DNA from 2 places in the Pseudomonas sp. 1121_17 genome. Region 1 is predicted to be linked to the other one. Evidence: predicted binding sites of a transcription regulator. Region 1 holds the regulator's gene; the other holds the start of a gene.

Evidence for each region. The regulator sigma-54, encoded in region 1, starts transcription at its own class of promoters, with help from an activator protein. The targets are predictions, from matches to a motif close to ANTGGCATNNANNTTGCTNT.
Region 2: glnA (type I glutamate--ammonia ligase) is a predicted target of sigma-54. The motif match lies at 5,542-5,561, and genes of this name have one in related genera.

Annotation. Positions count from the first base shown of each region.
Region 1 covers NZ_VXCX01000003.1:446,106-454,318, forward strand. The annotation lists gene FW789_RS09625 (ATP-binding cassette domain-containing protein) at 1-322, opposite strand, end outside; gene FW789_RS09630 (KpsF/GutQ family sugar-phosphate isomerase) at 566-1,540, shown strand; gene FW789_RS09635 (KdsC family phosphatase) at 1,555-2,079, shown strand; gene lptC (LPS export ABC transporter periplasmic protein LptC) at 2,088-2,660, shown strand; gene lptA (lipopolysaccharide transport periplasmic protein LptA) at 2,647-3,174, shown strand; gene lptB (LPS export ABC transporter ATP-binding protein) at 3,175-3,900, shown strand; gene FW789_RS09655 (RNA polymerase factor sigma-54) at 4,071-5,594, shown strand; gene hpf (ribosome hibernation-promoting factor, HPF/YfiA family) at 5,673-5,981, shown strand; gene ptsN (PTS IIA-like nitrogen regulatory protein PtsN) at 5,994-6,461, shown strand; gene rapZ (RNase adapter RapZ) at 6,464-7,318, shown strand; gene FW789_RS09675 (HPr family phosphocarrier protein) at 7,339-7,611, shown strand; gene FW789_RS09680 (ZIP family metal transporter) at 7,664-8,213, opposite strand, start outside.
Region 2 covers NZ_VXCX01000005.1:224,146-232,358, reverse strand. The annotation lists gene FW789_RS12940 (glycogen/starch/alpha-glucan phosphorylase) at 1-1,052, opposite strand, end outside; gene FW789_RS12935 (YkgJ family cysteine cluster protein) at 1,236-1,640, shown strand; gene typA (translational GTPase TypA) at 1,739-3,559, opposite strand; gene thiI (tRNA uracil 4-sulfurtransferase ThiI) at 3,687-5,141, opposite strand; gene glnA (type I glutamate--ammonia ligase) at 5,659-7,065, shown strand; gene FW789_RS12915 (hypothetical protein) at 7,165-7,518, shown strand; gene glnL (nitrogen regulation protein NR(II)) at 7,780-8,213, shown strand, end outside.

The DNA of each region.
Region 1 (8,213 bases):
AGGCAACGTTCTCGAACACGTCGAGGTCGGTGAACAATGCACCGCTCTGAAACAGCACGCCCATCTGCTTGCGTGCATCGAACAGATCACTGCGCGACAGCGTCGGCAAATTCTGCCCGGCCACCCACACTTCGCCGCTGGCGGGGCGCAGCTGGGCGCCCATCAGGCGCAACAGGGTGGTCTTGCCGCACCCCGATGGCCCCATGATGCCAGTGACCTTTCCGCGCGGGATGCGGATGTCGACATTACTGAAAATGCTGCGCGAACCGCGCTTGAAGGTAACCCCCTTCAACTCGACCGCGTAGGCGCTATCCACACTCATCTAGACTCCTTGCAATACAGCCTCGTCCAATGGACGCCTGCCCTCATCGTGAAGGCACACACGCCCCACCCGGGCCGGATCAGCGGCGAACTATAGCACCGCAGGCGGGCCCGCCCCAAGGCTATCGCAGCGTCATTCAGGCGAATGACAGGCGGCCGCGGCAGGCTTAAGACAATCCAGTGATGAGCCTTTCGCACATTGCGGCTATAATCGGCGCCTTTTCATCAGGCATTGCTTTTCGACATGAGCCAATCCAGCGAGCTGATCCAATCTGCCCAGCGCACTTTGCGCCTGGAACTCGAGGCTGTTGAGGGCCTGTTGCCGCGTATCGACGACAATTTCGTCAAGGCCTGCGAACTGATTCTGGCCAGCAAAGGCCGTGTGGTCGTGGTTGGCATGGGCAAGTCCGGGCATATCGGCAACAAGATCGCGGCGACCTTGGCCAGTACCGGTACGCCGTCATTTTTTGTCCATCCGGCCGAAGCCAGCCACGGTGACATGGGCATGATCACCCGTGATGACGTGATCCTGGCGCTGTCCAACTCCGGCAGCACTGCCGAGATCGTTACCCTGCTGCCATTGATCAAGCGCCTTGGCATTCAGCTGATCAGCCTCACCGGCAATCCCGATTCACAACTGGCGCAAGCGGCCGAGGCCAACCTCGATGCGCGCGTGGCGCAGGAAGCCTGCCCGCTGAACCTGGCACCAACTTCCTCGACCACCGCAGCGTTGGTGCTCGGCGATGCCCTGGCGATCGCCCTGCTTGAGGCCCGCGGCTTCTCGGCCGAGGATTTCGCCTTCTCGCACCCCGGCGGCGCCCTTGGCCGACGTTTGCTGCTCAAGGTCGAAAACGTCATGCACTCGGGCGACGAGCTGCCGCAGGTGCAACGTGGCACCCTGCTCAAGGAAGCGCTGCTGGAAATGTCCCGTAAAGGTTTGGGCATGACCGTCGTGCTGGAAAACGACGGTACCCTGGCTGGCGTGTTCACTGACGGCGACCTGCGCCGCAGCCTGGACCGCAATATCGATGTACACACCACCCTGATCGATGAGGTGATGACCGTGCACGGCAAGACTGCCCGCGCCGAGATGCTCGCCGCTGAAGCCTTGAAGATCATGGAAGACCACAAGATCGGCGCCCTCGTCGTGGTCGATCAGCACGATCGCCCGACCGGCGCGCTGAACATGCACGACCTGCTCCGCGCCGGAGTCATGTGATGAACGGAGATGCCATGAGCGAAGACATCCTGCAACGCGGCAAAGCCATCAAGCTGGCCGTTTTCGACGTCGACGGTGTGCTCACCGACGGCCGCCTGTACTTCCTTGAAGACGGCAGCGAATTCAAGACCTTCAACACCCTCGACGGCCAGGGCATCAAGATGCTCATGGCCTCGGGTGTGACCACGGCAATCATCAGCGGGCGCAAGACCCCGGTGGTCGAGCGTCGGGCGGAGAACCTCGGCATCCCGCACCTGTTTCAGGGCCGCGAGGATAAACTGGTGGTTCTGGACGGCCTGCTCGCTGAACTGGGCCTAAGCTATGAGCAGGTCGCCTACCTGGGCGACGACCTGCCCGACCTGCCGGTGATTCGCCGGGTCGGCCTGGGCATGGCCGTAGCCAACGCTGCCGTGTTCGTCCGCCAGAACGCCCACGGGGTAACCCAGGCCCGCGGCGGCGAAGGTGCTGCCCGCGAGTTCTGTGAACTGATCATGCAGGCCCAGGGTACCCTGGACGCTGCCAACGCCAACTACCTGTAAGGCCGCACATGTTCAGCAAAAAAGCTAAAAACATCGCGCTGCTGGGGCTGATCGCTGCCCTGCTGGTAGCGGTCGGCTACTGGAACGTCAGCCCCGAGAGCTTCCTCGACAAGCCACAGGCGCAGGTCGACGAAAGCGCCATCGACTACTATGCGATCAATGCCCACAGCGTGCAGTTCTTGCCTGACGGCAAGATGCAATATGAAATGACCGCCGACAAGGTCGAGCACCTCAAGGCCAGCGAAGTCACACTGCTGACCACGCCAGACCTGCACATGTATCGCGGCACCGCGTATCCCTGGCATGTCCAGAGCGTGCGTGCGGAGGTCAACCCGGATGGCACCGAGGTCGAGCTGATCGACAAGGTACGGGTTGCTCGCACCGACGAAAAACAACGCGAAACCATCATTACCAGCACGCGCATGACGGTGTTCCCGCAGAAGCAATATGCGCAGACCGAGCAAGCCGTTAGAATCGACGGCGCCGGCGGCACCACCACCGGCGTTGGCATGAAAGCGTATTTGAAAGACGGCAGGATGGACCTGCTGTCCAACGTAAGAGGACAGTATGAGGCTCGTTAAAACCCTCCCTTTTTTGCTCAGCCTGAGCGCAGCACTGGGAAGCGCGAGCGCCTTGGCCCTGCCGAACGATCGTGACCAGCCAATTCGTATCCAGGCCGACGACGCTCACCTGGATGACAAACAAGGCGTAGCTACCTACCGCGGCGACGTGATCATCACCCAAGGTTCGATGATGATCAAAGGCAACACCGTGACCATGACCCGTGCCGCCAATGGCGACATCGACGTGGTGACTTCGGTGGGCAACCTGGCCTACTTCGAGCAACAGCAGGACGCCGCCAAGCCCGACAAGATGAAAGGCTGGGCCGTGACGATTCAATACCAGGCGCAAAAAGACACGGTGATTCTGACCGACCGCGCCAAGGTCGAGAATGAAAGCAACACCACCGAAGGCGAGAAGATCGTCTACAACACCAAGTCCCAGGTGGCAACCGCAGGCAATGCCGGTGGCGCCGCCACGACCAAGCGTCCGCGCATCGACATGGTGATCCAGCCGAAGAAGAAGGCCGAGTAAATGGCGACTCTCAAAGCCCAGCATCTGGCCAAGAGCTACAAGGGCCGCCAGGTGGTTCGCGACGTCAGCCTGTCGATCGACAGCGGCCAGATCGTCGGCTTGCTCGGCCCCAACGGTGCCGGCAAGACCACCTGCTTCTACATGATCGTAGGCCTGGTTCAGGCCGATCAGGGCCGCGTGCTGATCGACAACAATGACGTCAGCCACCAACCCATGCACGGCCGCGCCCGTGCCGGGATTGGCTACCTGCCGCAGGAAGCGTCGATCTTCCGCAAGCTGTCGGTTGCCGACAACATCATGGCGATCCTCGAAACGCGCAAGGAACTCGACCGTGACGGCCGTCGCAAGGAGCTGGAAAGCCTGCTGCAGGAATTCCATATCAGCCACATCCGCGACAACCTCGGCATGAGCCTTTCCGGTGGCGAACGCCGCCGTGTCGAGATTGCCCGCGCCCTGGCCACCGCACCCAAGTTCATCCTGCTGGATGAACCGTTCGCTGGCGTCGACCCGATCTCGGTAGGTGACATCAAGCAGATCATTCATCACCTCAAGGCCAAGGGCATCGGTGTGTTGATCACCGACCACAACGTCCGCGAGACGCTGGATATCTGTGAGACAGCCTACATCGTCAACGATGGTCAACTGATCGCCGAAGGCGATGCCGAGACCATTCTGGCTAACGATCTGGTCAAGGAAGTCTACCTGGGCCACGAGTTCCGGCTCTGAGGCCCTTGCCTGGGCACTGGCAGCAGCAAGCTAAAACAGCTTAAGTGTTACAGTGCTCTAGGCAAACGCTACAAATTAAGGCATATAACTTGCTTGAAATTGGCGCCGCGGCGCCCTTCGTGTAGTGGATGGCGCAGATGCGCCGGCGGACAAGGTATTAAGCCCAAGCTATGAAACCATCGCTCGTCCTAAAAATGGGCCAGCAACTGACGATGACCCCGCAGTTGCAACAGGCCATTCGTCTGCTTCAGCTCTCGACCCTGGACCTCCAACAGGAAATTCAGGAAGCGCTGGAATCCAACCCGATGCTCGAACGCCAGGAAGACGGCGAAGACTTCGACAACAGCGACCCGCTGGCCGACAGTGCCGAAAGCAAGCCAAGCGCCGAAAACCTGGACAACAGCTTCCAGGACAGCGGTTTTCAGGATGGCAGCCTGCAGGAAGGCAGCGCCGCCAGTCAGAACCTTGAAGAAGGCGACTGGAACGAGCGCATTCCCAACGAACTGCCGGTCGACACAGCCTGGGAAGATGTCTACCAGACCAGCGCCAGCAGCCTGCCCAGCAACGACGATGACGAGTGGGACTTCACCACCCGCACCTCTGCCGGCGAGAGCCTGCAAAGCCACCTGCTGTGGCAGCTGAACCTGGCGCCGATGTCCGATACCGATCGCCTGATTGCAGTAACGCTGATCGACAGCATCAACCAGCAAGGCTATCTGGAAGACACCCTCGAAGAAATCTGCGCAGGCTTTGACCCGGAGCTCGACATCGAGCTCGATGAAGTCGAGGCCGTGCTGCACCGTATTCAACAGTTCGAACCCGCCGGCGTTGCCGCACGCAACCTGGGCGAGTGCCTGCTGCTGCAGCTGCGTCAGTTGCCGGCCAATACGCCTTGGTTGACCGAGGCCAAGCGCCTGGTCAGCGACTTCATCGATATGCTCGGCAGCCGCGACTACAGCCAGCTGATGCGCCGTATGAAGCTCAAGGAAGACGAACTGCGGCAGGTCATCGAGCTGGTGCAGAGCCTCAATCCGCGGCCTGGCTCGCAGATCGAGTCGAGCGAGCCGGAGTACGTGGTGCCTGACGTGATCGTGCGCAAGGACACCGACCGCTGGCTGGTCGAGCTGAACCAGGAAGCCATGCCGCGCCTGCGGGTCAACCCGCAATATGCAGGCTTTGTCCGCCGCGCCGATACCAGCGCCGACAACACCTTCATGCGCAACCAGTTGCAGGAAGCGCGCTGGTTCATCAAGAGCCTGCAGAGCCGCAACGAGACCTTGATGAAGGTCGCCACGCAGATCGTCGAGCACCAGCGCGATTTTCTCGAGTACGGCGACGAGGCGATGAAACCGTTGGTGCTGCATGACATCGCCGAAGCAGTGGGCATGCATGAGTCGACCATATCCCGCGTCACCACCCAGAAGTACATGCACACTCCGCGTGGCATCTTTGAGTTGAAATACTTTTTCTCGAGCCACGTCAGCACCTCCGAAGGCGGTGAATGCTCGTCCACGGCGATCCGCGCGATCATCAAGAAACTGGTTGCAGCGGAAAATCAGAAAAAGCCATTGAGTGACAGCAAGATCGCTGGTTTACTGGAGGCACAAGGCATCCAGGTAGCCCGTCGCACCGTCGCCAAGTACCGCGAGTCGCTCGGCATAGCACCGTCGAGTGAACGCAAGCGACTGATGTAGCCCCAGGATGTGCCACAGCGTTTTTGTGGCAGGTGCAAGACCTGCCTCTTTATGCACGGGCAACAAAGGAGAAGCTGTATGCAAGTCAACATCAGTGGACACCATGTAGAAGTAACCCCACCACTGCGCGACTACGTCGAGCAGAAGCTGAAGAGACTCGCAGGGCACTTTGACAAGATCACCAACGTCACGGTGATCATGAAAGTCGAGAAACTGCAGCAGAAGATCGAAGCGACTCTGCAGATTCCGGGCGGCGAAGTGGTTGCCAATGCCGAAGATCTAGACATGTATGCAGCCATCGACAATTTGGCTGACAAGCTCGACCGCCAACTGAAAAAACACAAGGAAAAACAGCAAAGTCTCCTGCAAGGTGCAGCTGCTCGCTGATCCCCCTCATCCATGATCCGACTTGAAACCATTCTGACCCCCGGCCGTTCCTTGGTGAACGTGCCGGGCGTCAGCAGTAAGAAACGCGCCCTCGAAGAAATCGCCAAGGTCGTAGCCAGCGAAGTCAGCGAGCTCGACCAGCAAGAAGTCTTCGAGAAGCTGATCGCCCGCGAAAAACTGGGCTCCACCGGGTTTGGCAATGGCATCGCCATTCCGCACTGCCGCCTCAAGGGCTGCGCCAATCCGGTCAGCGCCCTGCTCCACCTGGATCATCCAATCGACTTCGATGCCATCGATGGCGCCCCGGTGGACCTGCTGTTCGTCCTGCTGGTGCCCGAAGCTGCCACCGATGCTCACCTTGAGCTGTTGCGCCAGATTGCCAGCATGCTCGATCGCGAAGACGTGCGTAAGCGTCTGCGCGCTGCGAGCAACAACGAGGCCTTGTACCAGGTCGTCCTGGACGTGCAAAACGGGAGCTGAGCATGCGCCTGATCATCGTCAGCGGCCGCTCTGGCTCCGGCAAGAGCACTGCACTTGCCGTGCTGGAAGACAATGGCTTCTACTGCATCGACAACCTGCCCGCCGGGTTGCTGCCGCAGCTGGCTGAAAACACGTTGATCAATACCGAGCTGATGCAGCCCAAGGTTGCCGTCTCGATTGATGCGCGCAACCTGCCAGGCCATCTGTCACGCTTCCCCGAGCTGCTCGAGGATGCCCGCGCACGGCACATCCAGTGCGATGTGCTGTACCTGGACGCCGACGAAGACACCCTGCTCAAGCGCTTCTCCGAAACGCGCCGGCGTCACCCACTGACCAACGCCAATCGCTCGCTGGCCGAAGCCATTCGGGTAGAGAGCGATATGCTCGGGCCGATTGCCGACCTTGCCGACCTGAAGATCGATACCACCAACCTCAACCTCTACCAGCTACGCGATTCGATCAAGCTGCGCCTGCTCAACCAACCCGAGCCGGGTACGGCGTTTCTGGTTGAGTCGTTTGGCTTCAAGCGGGGCATGCCGGTAGACGCCGACCTGGTGTTCGACGTGCGCTGCCTGCCCAACCCGTACTGGAAGCCGGAAATCCGCGAACACTCAGGCCTGGATCAGCCGGTCATCGATTACCTGGCTGCGCAGCCGGATGTCGAAGAGATGTTCCAGGATATCTCCAGCTATCTGCTCAAATGGCTGCCGCGCTTCGCCGCCAGCAACCGTGCCTATGTCACCATCGCCATCGGCTGCACCGGCGGCCACCATCGCTCGGTGTACCTGACCGAGCGCCTCGGCCAGGTTCTGCAGCAATCCTTGAAAAACGTCCAAGTCCGCCACCGCGACCTCTAGCCCACAGGATTTACCCGAACATGCCCGCCCGCGAAATTACCATCATCAACAAGCTGGGCCTGCACGCCCGAGCGGCCGCCAAGTTCGTCGGCGTGGCCGGGCGCTTTCCTTGCCAGGTGAGGGTCGGCCGGGCGCCAGACAAGCTGGTCGATGGCAAAAGCATCATGGCGGTGATGATGCTCGCAGCGGGCAAGGGCACTCAGGTGCACCTGTTCACCGAGGGCGAGCAGGAAGACGAGGCACTCCAGGCCGTGGTGGATTTGATCAACAACTACTTCGACGAAGGCGAATAACGCCCCGCCGCTGCCAGGCCCAGCGCTGCCGCAGCGCTGGACCAGCAAGCGGTCACGACATGGCCGTGTCCATCACCATCATCAGGCAGAAGCCCACGCACAGCCCCAGGCTTGCCAGGCGATAGTTGCCGTTGCTGCGTGATTCCGGAATGATCTCCTGCGTCACCACCAGCAACATCGCTCCCGCCGCGCAGGCCAGGCCCAGCGGTAGCAGCAGTTCGGCAACATTCACTAGCCATGCGCAGATCACTGCTGCCAGCGGCTCGACCAGGCCCGAGGCCGCGCCGATCAAGAAAGCCTTGAAACGCGACATCCCCGCTCCGGCCAGCACCAATGCGATCACCAGACCTTCCGGCACATCCTGCAGGGCGATGCCCATGGCCAGGCTGTCGGCGTCCGGCATGCCGCCACCGGCCGATACGCCAATGGCCATCCCTTCAGGAATGTTATGGGCAATGATGGCAATCACGAACAGCCAGATCCGCGCTGCGATAACCGGCTGATTGCCGTTACCGACCAAGGCTTCGGGTGAAGCACCCGAGACCTTGAAGTCGACCAGAAACAGGCAAAGCGCGCCTAACAGCAGGCCGAAACTGATCAGC
Region 2 (8,213 bases), on a different contig from region 1:
TCCCAGGCTTTGTCCCATGGGATTTCATGCTGGTCGACCAGCAACCGCATCAGCTCCGCAACCGCAATCGAGGGGTGGGTGTCGTTGAGCTGGATCGCCGCCGCATCAGGCAGGTTGAGCAGGCTCTTGTGCATGTTCAGGTGCCGGCGCAGCAGGTCTTGCAGCGAGGCGGAAACAAAGAAGTACTCCTGGCGCAGGCGCAGTTCCTGGCCCGCCTCGGTGCTGTCGGCTGGGTAGAGCACGCGCGAGATGCTCTCGGCGCGGGCCACCTCGGCGACTGCACCCAGGTGGTCACCGGCGTTGAAGCGCTCCAGGTGCAGCTCTTCCAGCGCGCGTGCACGCCACAGGCGCAGAGTGTTGACGCTGGACCCGCGCCAGCCGACTACCGGCGTATCGTAGGCAACCGCCCGCACGGTTTCGCCGGGGGTCCAGATCTGCCGTTGCTGGCCGTCGGCAGCCGTCACGGTTTCGACGCCACCACCGAAGCTGATCGGATAGATCACCTCGGCCCGTTCGAACTCCCACGGGTTGCCGAAATCCAGCCAGTTCTCGGTTTGCTCCTGCTGCCAGCCATCGACCACGGCCTGGCGGAACAAGCCGTGCTCGTAGCGGATACCGTAGCCATGGGCGGCAATGCCCAGGGTCGACATGCTTTCCATGAAGCACGCCGCCAGCCGGCCAAGGCCACCATTGCCGAGCGCGGCGTCCGGCTCCAGCAGGCGAATGCGATCGAGGTCGACACCGAGGCCATCCAGCGCCTCGCGGGCGATTTCCAGGTAGCCGAGGTTGCTCAGGCTGTCGTACAGCAGCCGGCCGATCAAAAACTCGAGGGAAAGGTAGTAGACGCGCTTCTGGCTACGTCGGTAGGCCTGCCGGGTGTGGTCCATCCAGTGATCGACCATATGGTCGCGCGCAGCCAGGGCAATGGCTTCGAACCAGTCGTGATCAAAGGCGTGCTCCGGGTCCTTGCCGACCGCGTAGGTCAGCTTGGCCAATACAGCGGCACGGAACTCGGTGACCTCGACGTCACGTGCTTTGGGTTGCTGAGACATGTGACATCCTCGGGCAAGTGGGCAAAGGCAGGAGAGTGTTCAGACTAGACCCTTCGACAGGGGCTGGCAGTTGTTGTTCGCAGTTTTCATGCCGAAAAGCATAATCGGGCGAAAGGTTGTTCACAATTTGAACAACTCCGGTATCATCGCGCGCCCCTACACCGTGATTCGCTCCTTATAACTATGAAACCGACCCTGATTGCCGCGGCTGAAGTCGACCGCCTCGATACCTGGCAGCGCTATTCCAGCCATATGTGCGGGGGCTGCCATTCGACCTGCTGCACGCTGCCGGTGGAAGTGAAGATCAAAGACCTTATCCGTATTGGCGTGGTCGATGACTTCGACAAGGACGAGCCGGCCAAGAACGTTGCCAAGCGCCTGCAGAAGGACGGCATCATCGAGCGTTTCAATCAGAAGTCGGGGATCTTCACCTTGACCCGAATGAGCAACGATGATTGTCTCTATCTGGATCGTAAGAGCCGCCTGTGCACCATTTATGACAAGCGCCCCGATACCTGCCGCAACCACCCCAAGGTCGGCCCACGGCCGGGCTTCTGCGCTTACAAGCCAAAGGTGGTTGGACGCTGAATAGCCGGGGCTGCTGTGCGCCCCCTTAAAGCCACCAGACAAACAAAAACGCCCCCGGTCTCGCGACCGGGGGCGTTTTTATTCAGCTAGATCTGGATTCAGATCTTGGCTTTCTTGGCAGCGCGGGTACGCTCGCTTTCGTCGAGGATCTTCTTGCGAAGACGGATCGACTTAGGCGTGACTTCGCACAGCTCGTCTTCCTGGATGTATTCCAGAGCCTGTTCCAGAGTGAAGCGAACCGGCGGAACCAGAGCGATGGTTTCGTCTTTACCCGAAGCACGCATGTTGTCGAGCTTCTTGCCTTTGGTTGGGTTTACACCCAGGTCGTTGTCGCGGCTGTTTTGACCGATGATCTGACCGTAGTAGATCTCTTGACCGTGCTCGACGAACAGCTTGCCGCGCGCCTGCAGGGTTTCCAGCGAGTAGGTCAGGGCTTTGCCGGTTTCAACCGAAACCAGTACGCCGTTCTGACGGCCGGACATGTGGCCCGACTTGACTGGAGCGTAGCGATCGAAGATCGAGGTCAGGATGCCAGCACCGTTGGTCAGGGTCAGGAACTGGTTACGGAAACCGATCAGACCACGAGCAGGGATGTTGTATTCCAGACGCACACGGCCTTTGCCATCCGGGACCATGTTGCTCAGGTCGCCTTTACGCAGGCCCATCTCTTCCATGACCTTGCCCTGAGCTTCCTCTGGGATGTCGATGGTGACGTTCTCGAACGGCTCTTGCTTGACGCCGTCGACTTCACGAATGATCACTTCAGGACGGCCCAGGGCCAGCTCGAAACCTTCGCGACGCATGGTTTCGATCAGTACCGACAGGTGCAGTTCACCACGGCCGGAAACCTTGAACTTGTCGGCCGAGTCGCCTTCTTCAACGCGCAGTGCAACGTTGTACAGCAGCTCTTTATCCAGACGGTCCTTGATGTTACGCGAGGTCACGAACTTGCCTTCTTTACCGCAGAATGGCGAGTCGTTGACCTGGAAGGTCATGGAAACGGTTGGCTCGTCGACGGTCAGCGGCTTCATCGCCTCGACGTTCAACGGGTCGCACAGGGTGTCGGAGATGAACAGCTCGTCGAAACCGCTGATGCAGACGATGTCGCCGGCGGCAGCTTCTTCAACGTCGACACGGTGCAGACCGTGGTGACCCATCAGCTTCAGGATACGGCCGTTACGCTTTTTGCCGTCGACATCGATGGCGACAACCGGAGTGTTCGGCTTGACGCGACCACGGGCGATACGGCCAACGCCGATAACACCGAGGAAGCTGTTGTAGTCCAGAGCGGAGATCTGCATCTGGAACGGGCCGTCACGGTCAACAGCAGGTGGTGGAACGTGGTCGACAACCGCTTGGTACAGCGGGGTCATGTCTTCGGCCATGGCAGTGTGGTCCAGACCGGCAATGCCGTTCAGAGCCGAGGCGTAGACGACCTGGAAGTCCAGCTGCTCGTCGGTAGCGCCGAGGTTGTCGAACAGATCGAAGATCTGGTCCAGAACCCAATCAGGACGCGCGCCCGGACGGTCAACCTTGTTGATTACAACGATTGGCTTGAGGCCAGCTTCGAATGCCTTTTTGGTCACGAAGCGAGTTTGCGGCATAGGGCCGTCTTGGGCATCGACCAGCAGCAGCACGGAGTCGACCATCGACATTACACGCTCAACTTCGCCACCGAAGTCGGCGTGGCCGGGGGTGTCGACGATGTTGATGTGGTAGCCATTCCAGTTGATGGCGGTGTTTTTCGCCAGAATGGTAATACCGCGCTCTTTCTCCTGGTCGTTGGAGTCCATGACGCGCTCGTCATTGAGCTCGTTACGCTCCAGGGTGCCCGACTGACGCAGGAGTTTGTCGACCAGAGTGGTTTTACCATGGTCAACGTGGGCGATGATGGCGATGTTACGCAGATTTTCGATCACAAATGTATCTCGATCAGAGGATTCGGTTGCCGCCCATTCTAGACGGCCAATATGAAGGTAAAAGGCTCAGCGGGCCCGCGGGTCGGGAGGGCGATGGCGGATGCTGCCGCCATACAGCCCTGGCAGTTTATGCCGGACGATAAACACGCACATTGGCATGTCCCTCACTGAGCAGATGATGCGCATGCAGGCGACTCATGACGCCCTTGTCGCAATAAAGTAGGTACTGACGATTGCCATCGAGCTGCTTGAAGCGGCTGTTGATGGCATAGAAAGGCATGGCCTGGACTTCGATACCGTCGATCACCAAAGGTTGATCCTCTTGCGCATCGGGGTGACGAATGTCGATGACGATCTGGCCTGGAGTGGCCTCGGCCACCTCTTCAATCTGAATGTCCTGGCTGAGTTCGTCGATCACATGGTCGATCGAAATGAAGCGAGCACGTTCCAGCGCGCGCGCCAGGATCTGCATATCGAACTGGGCCTCCTCATATACAACCCGCTGCGGTTTGGCGCAGGTAGTCGGGTTGACCGAGATGACGCCGCAGTATTCTGGCATGTGCTTGGCAAACTCGGCTGTGCCGATCTGATAAGCGGTATCGATGATGTCCTGTTTGTGGCTGGCCAGCAGCGGACGCAGTACCAGCTTGTCAGTGGCCTGGTCGATCACTGTCAGGTTGGGCAGGGTCTGGCTCGACACCTGGGAAATCGCCTCACCGGTGACCAGCGCGTCGATCTGCAGGCGGTCAGCAATGTTGGCCGCTGCGCGCAGCATCATGCGCTTGAGGGTGACGCCCATGTAGCTGTTGTCGACCTTGCCGAGAATCTCGCCGACCACTTCTTCGAACGGCACGCTGATGAACAGCACGCGCTGGCTGCTGCCGTATTTTTTCCACAGGTAGTGAGCGACTTCCATCACCCCCAACTCGTGGGCACGGCCGCCGAGGTTGAAGAAGCAGAAGTGGGTCATCAGGCCGCGACGCATCATCTGGTAGGCAGCCACGGTGGAATCGAAACCACCGGACATCAACACCAGAGTCTGCTCCAACGCGCCCAACGGATAACCGCCGATACCTTGATGCTGATTGTGGATGACGTAAAGGCGCTGATTGCGGATTTCCATCCGCACCTTGATTTCCGGGTTCTTCAGGTCGATACCGGCGGCGCCGCACTGCTGGCGCAACTGGCTGCCAACATAACGGTCAACATCCATCGAGGTGAAGTCGTGGTGGCCGCCCCGCTTGCAGCGTACGGCGAAGCGCTTGCCGGCCAGCAGATGGCCGTAATGCGCCTTGCACTTCTCGACGATATCGTCGAAGTCGCCCAGCGGGTATTCCTCTACCTGAAGGAAGTGGGTGATCCCCGGCGTGCACGACAGCCGGTCGATGATCTCGCGCTGAAGCTTCTCGTCTTCGAGGCGGGTGACCACTTCGAGATTATCCCAGACACCGTCAACCTTCAGCTCAGGGTCGATATCCTTGAGCACGTTGCGGATGTTCTTCGAGAGCTGACGGATGAAGCGCTTGCGCACCGGCCGGCTCTTGATGGTGATTTCTGGGAAGACTTTGACGATGAGTTTCATGGGTAAACAGCGCGCCCAGGGCCTGCCGAAAATGAGGGGCGCGAATTATAGCGGAAATTGCTCAGGATTTGACCAACTTTTGAACAGAAAGGTTTGAGATGAGTGCAAGAGATTGATTTTGCCGCGCCTGTGTCGGCCCTTTCGCGGCGATCCGGCGTCCCGCTAAGCCCGCTCCCACAGGATGGTGCAAAGCCCGACTCCACCGCTATCCCTGTGGGAACGGGTTTACCGGGACGCCGGGCCGCCGCGAAGAGGTTCCAGAGAACGCTCCCGCAAAGATGCGCACTGATTTGGTGCGCAGCTCGCAATTTCCGCATCTAAAAGGTGCGCTTTTGCTCGGTCCAATACTCATAAATGCCCCTGAACGCCCGCTTTTATCTCAGGCTCGCCATTTTCGGGCACTGGCATGCAATTTGCTCTCTTGTGAGGCAGGTAAGCTTGGCCGACTATCCGCGCCCAGCAACACCCTTTTTCCAGGGCAGCGGCCCACCGCGCTCTAGACCCTCCGGAGGACAACATGTCGAAGTCGGTTCAACTCATCAAAGATCATGACGTCAAGTGGATTGATCTGCGTTTCACGGACACCAAAGGCACTCAGCATCACGTGACCATGCCGGCGCGTGATGGTCTGGACGAAGACTTCTTTGAAGTCGGCAAAATGTTCGACGGTTCGTCGATTGCCGGCTGGAAAGGCATCGAAGCCTCCGACATGATCCTGATGCCGGTTGACGATACCGCTGTGCTCGACCCGTTCACCGAAGAGCCAACCCTGATCATCACCTGCGACATCGTCGACCCGTCGAGCATGCTCGGCTACGATCGCGACCCACGTGCGATCGCCAAGCGCGCTGAAGAGTACCTCAAGAGCACTGGCTTGGGTGACACCGTGTTCGCCGGTCCAGAGCCTGAGTTCTTCATCTTCGACGAAGTGAAGTTCCAGTCCGACATCTCCGGTTCGATGTTCAAGATCTTCTCCGAGCAAGGCTCGTGGATGACCGGTGCTGACATCGAAGGCGGCAACAAAGGCCACCGTCCAGGCGTCAAAGGCGGCTACTTCCCGGTACCTCCGTTCGACCACGACCACGAAATCCGTACTGCCATGTGCAATGCACTGGAAGAAATGGGTCAGATCGTTGAAGTTCACCACCACGAAGTGGCGACTGCCGGTCAGAACGAAATCGGCGTCAAGTTCAACACCCTGGTGAAGAAAGCTGACGAAGTCCAGGCCCTGAAATACGTCGTGCACAACGTTGCCGACGCTTACGGCCGCACCGCTACCTTCATGCCGAAGCCACTGTACGGTGACAACGGTTCGGGCATGCACGTGCACATGTCGATCTGGAAAGACGGCAAGAACACCTTCGCTGGCGAAGGCTATGCCGGCCTGTCCGATACCGCCCTGTACTTCATCGGCGGCATCATCAAGCACGGTAAGGCACTGAACGGCTTCACCAACCCGTCGACCAACTCCTACAAGCGTCTGGTCCCAGGTTTCGAAGCACCGGTAATGCTCGCCTACTCGGCCCGTAACCGTTCCGCCTCGATCCGTATTCCTTACGTCAGCAGCCCGAAAGCTCGCCGTATCGAAGCGCGCTTCCCGGACCCATCGGCCAACCCATACCTGGCCTTCGCAGCCCTACTGATGGCTGGCCTGGACGGCATCCAGAACAAGATTCACCCAGGCGATGCCGCCGACAAGAACCTCTACGACCTGCCACCAGAAGAAGCCAAGGACATTCCGCAAGTCTGCGGCAGCCTGAAAGAAGCTCTGGAAGAGCTGGATAAAGGCCGTGCGTTCCTGACCAAGGGCGGCGTGTTCTCCGACGACTTCATCGATGCCTTCATCGAGCTGAAGAGCGAAGAAGAAATCAAGGTTCGCACCTTCGTACACCCGCTGGAATACGAGCTGTACTACAGCTGCTGATGTAAGCGACGCCTGTCGTCGCTAGGCATCAACTGAATACGGCCTCCCTCGGGAGGCCGTTTTCATTTCCGCCAGGCATGATTTTCAGAAGCGTCCGACTTGTGCACCTTCGGCATCACCGCACACTTGCAGCCTCCACTGGAAAAGGACCCTGAGCAGGCAGCAGCATTTTTCACCGATCAGATAGAAGGCAACAAGCTGGTGCAGTACGCGCGACTGTCGCAATGGCAGCTCGCCGGAGCGGCACCCGCACTGCCCCGTCACGACTTGCAGCGCATCATCCGCCCGCGACTGGATGGTCTGCAGGCAGATCTGCTACGCCAGTTGGCGTCCTTAAATCAAACCCGCAGCCGCCAGTGCGCGCGCGAGCTGGCACTGAGTCTGGCGCAACGTCAGGGCGATCCACTGCACCGCGTTGGCATGATCCGCGCCACCGGGCAACTGTGCGACTAGCTACGGGTCAAGATGCTCTATATTGGTGCATAGGTAGGCCGAACGCTCCGCCATGCACCCCAATATGGTTCAAGTGAAACGTTTCATCGGCATTTTTTGGCCTGCAATAGCGCATGAACAGGGCTTTTTCCGGCAATTGCGCTTCTTTTCGGAGCCTTGGTTTGTTTCTTGCATTTTCAAACCATCACGCGGATCACCAGCGCGCCCGCCCTTGGCTCAGCCAACGGCGACCCATGTGCCAAAAGAGGTCGACGACGCCCCATGACCATCAGCGATGCGCAGCACCGTCTACTCCTGGACAACCTGACCACAGCGACCCTGCTGCTCAATGCCGAACTGCGCCTGGAGTACATGAATCCGGCCGCGGAGATGCTGCTGGCGGTCAGCGGTCAGCGCAGTCATGGGCAGTTCATCAGCGAGCTGTTCACCGAGTCGACCGAGGCGCTCAACTCGCTGCGCCAGGCCGTTGAACAGGCTCACCCGTTCACCAAGCGCGAGGCGCAACTGACCTCGCTGACCGGGCAAAGCATCACCGTCGATTACGCGGTTACGCCGATCCTGCATCAAGGCCAGACCTTGCTGCTACTCGAGGTGCACCCGCGTGACCGGCTATTGCGTATCACCAAGGAAGAGGCCCAGCTGTCCAAGCAGGAAACCACCAAGATGCTGGTGCGTGGCCTCGCCCATGAAATAAA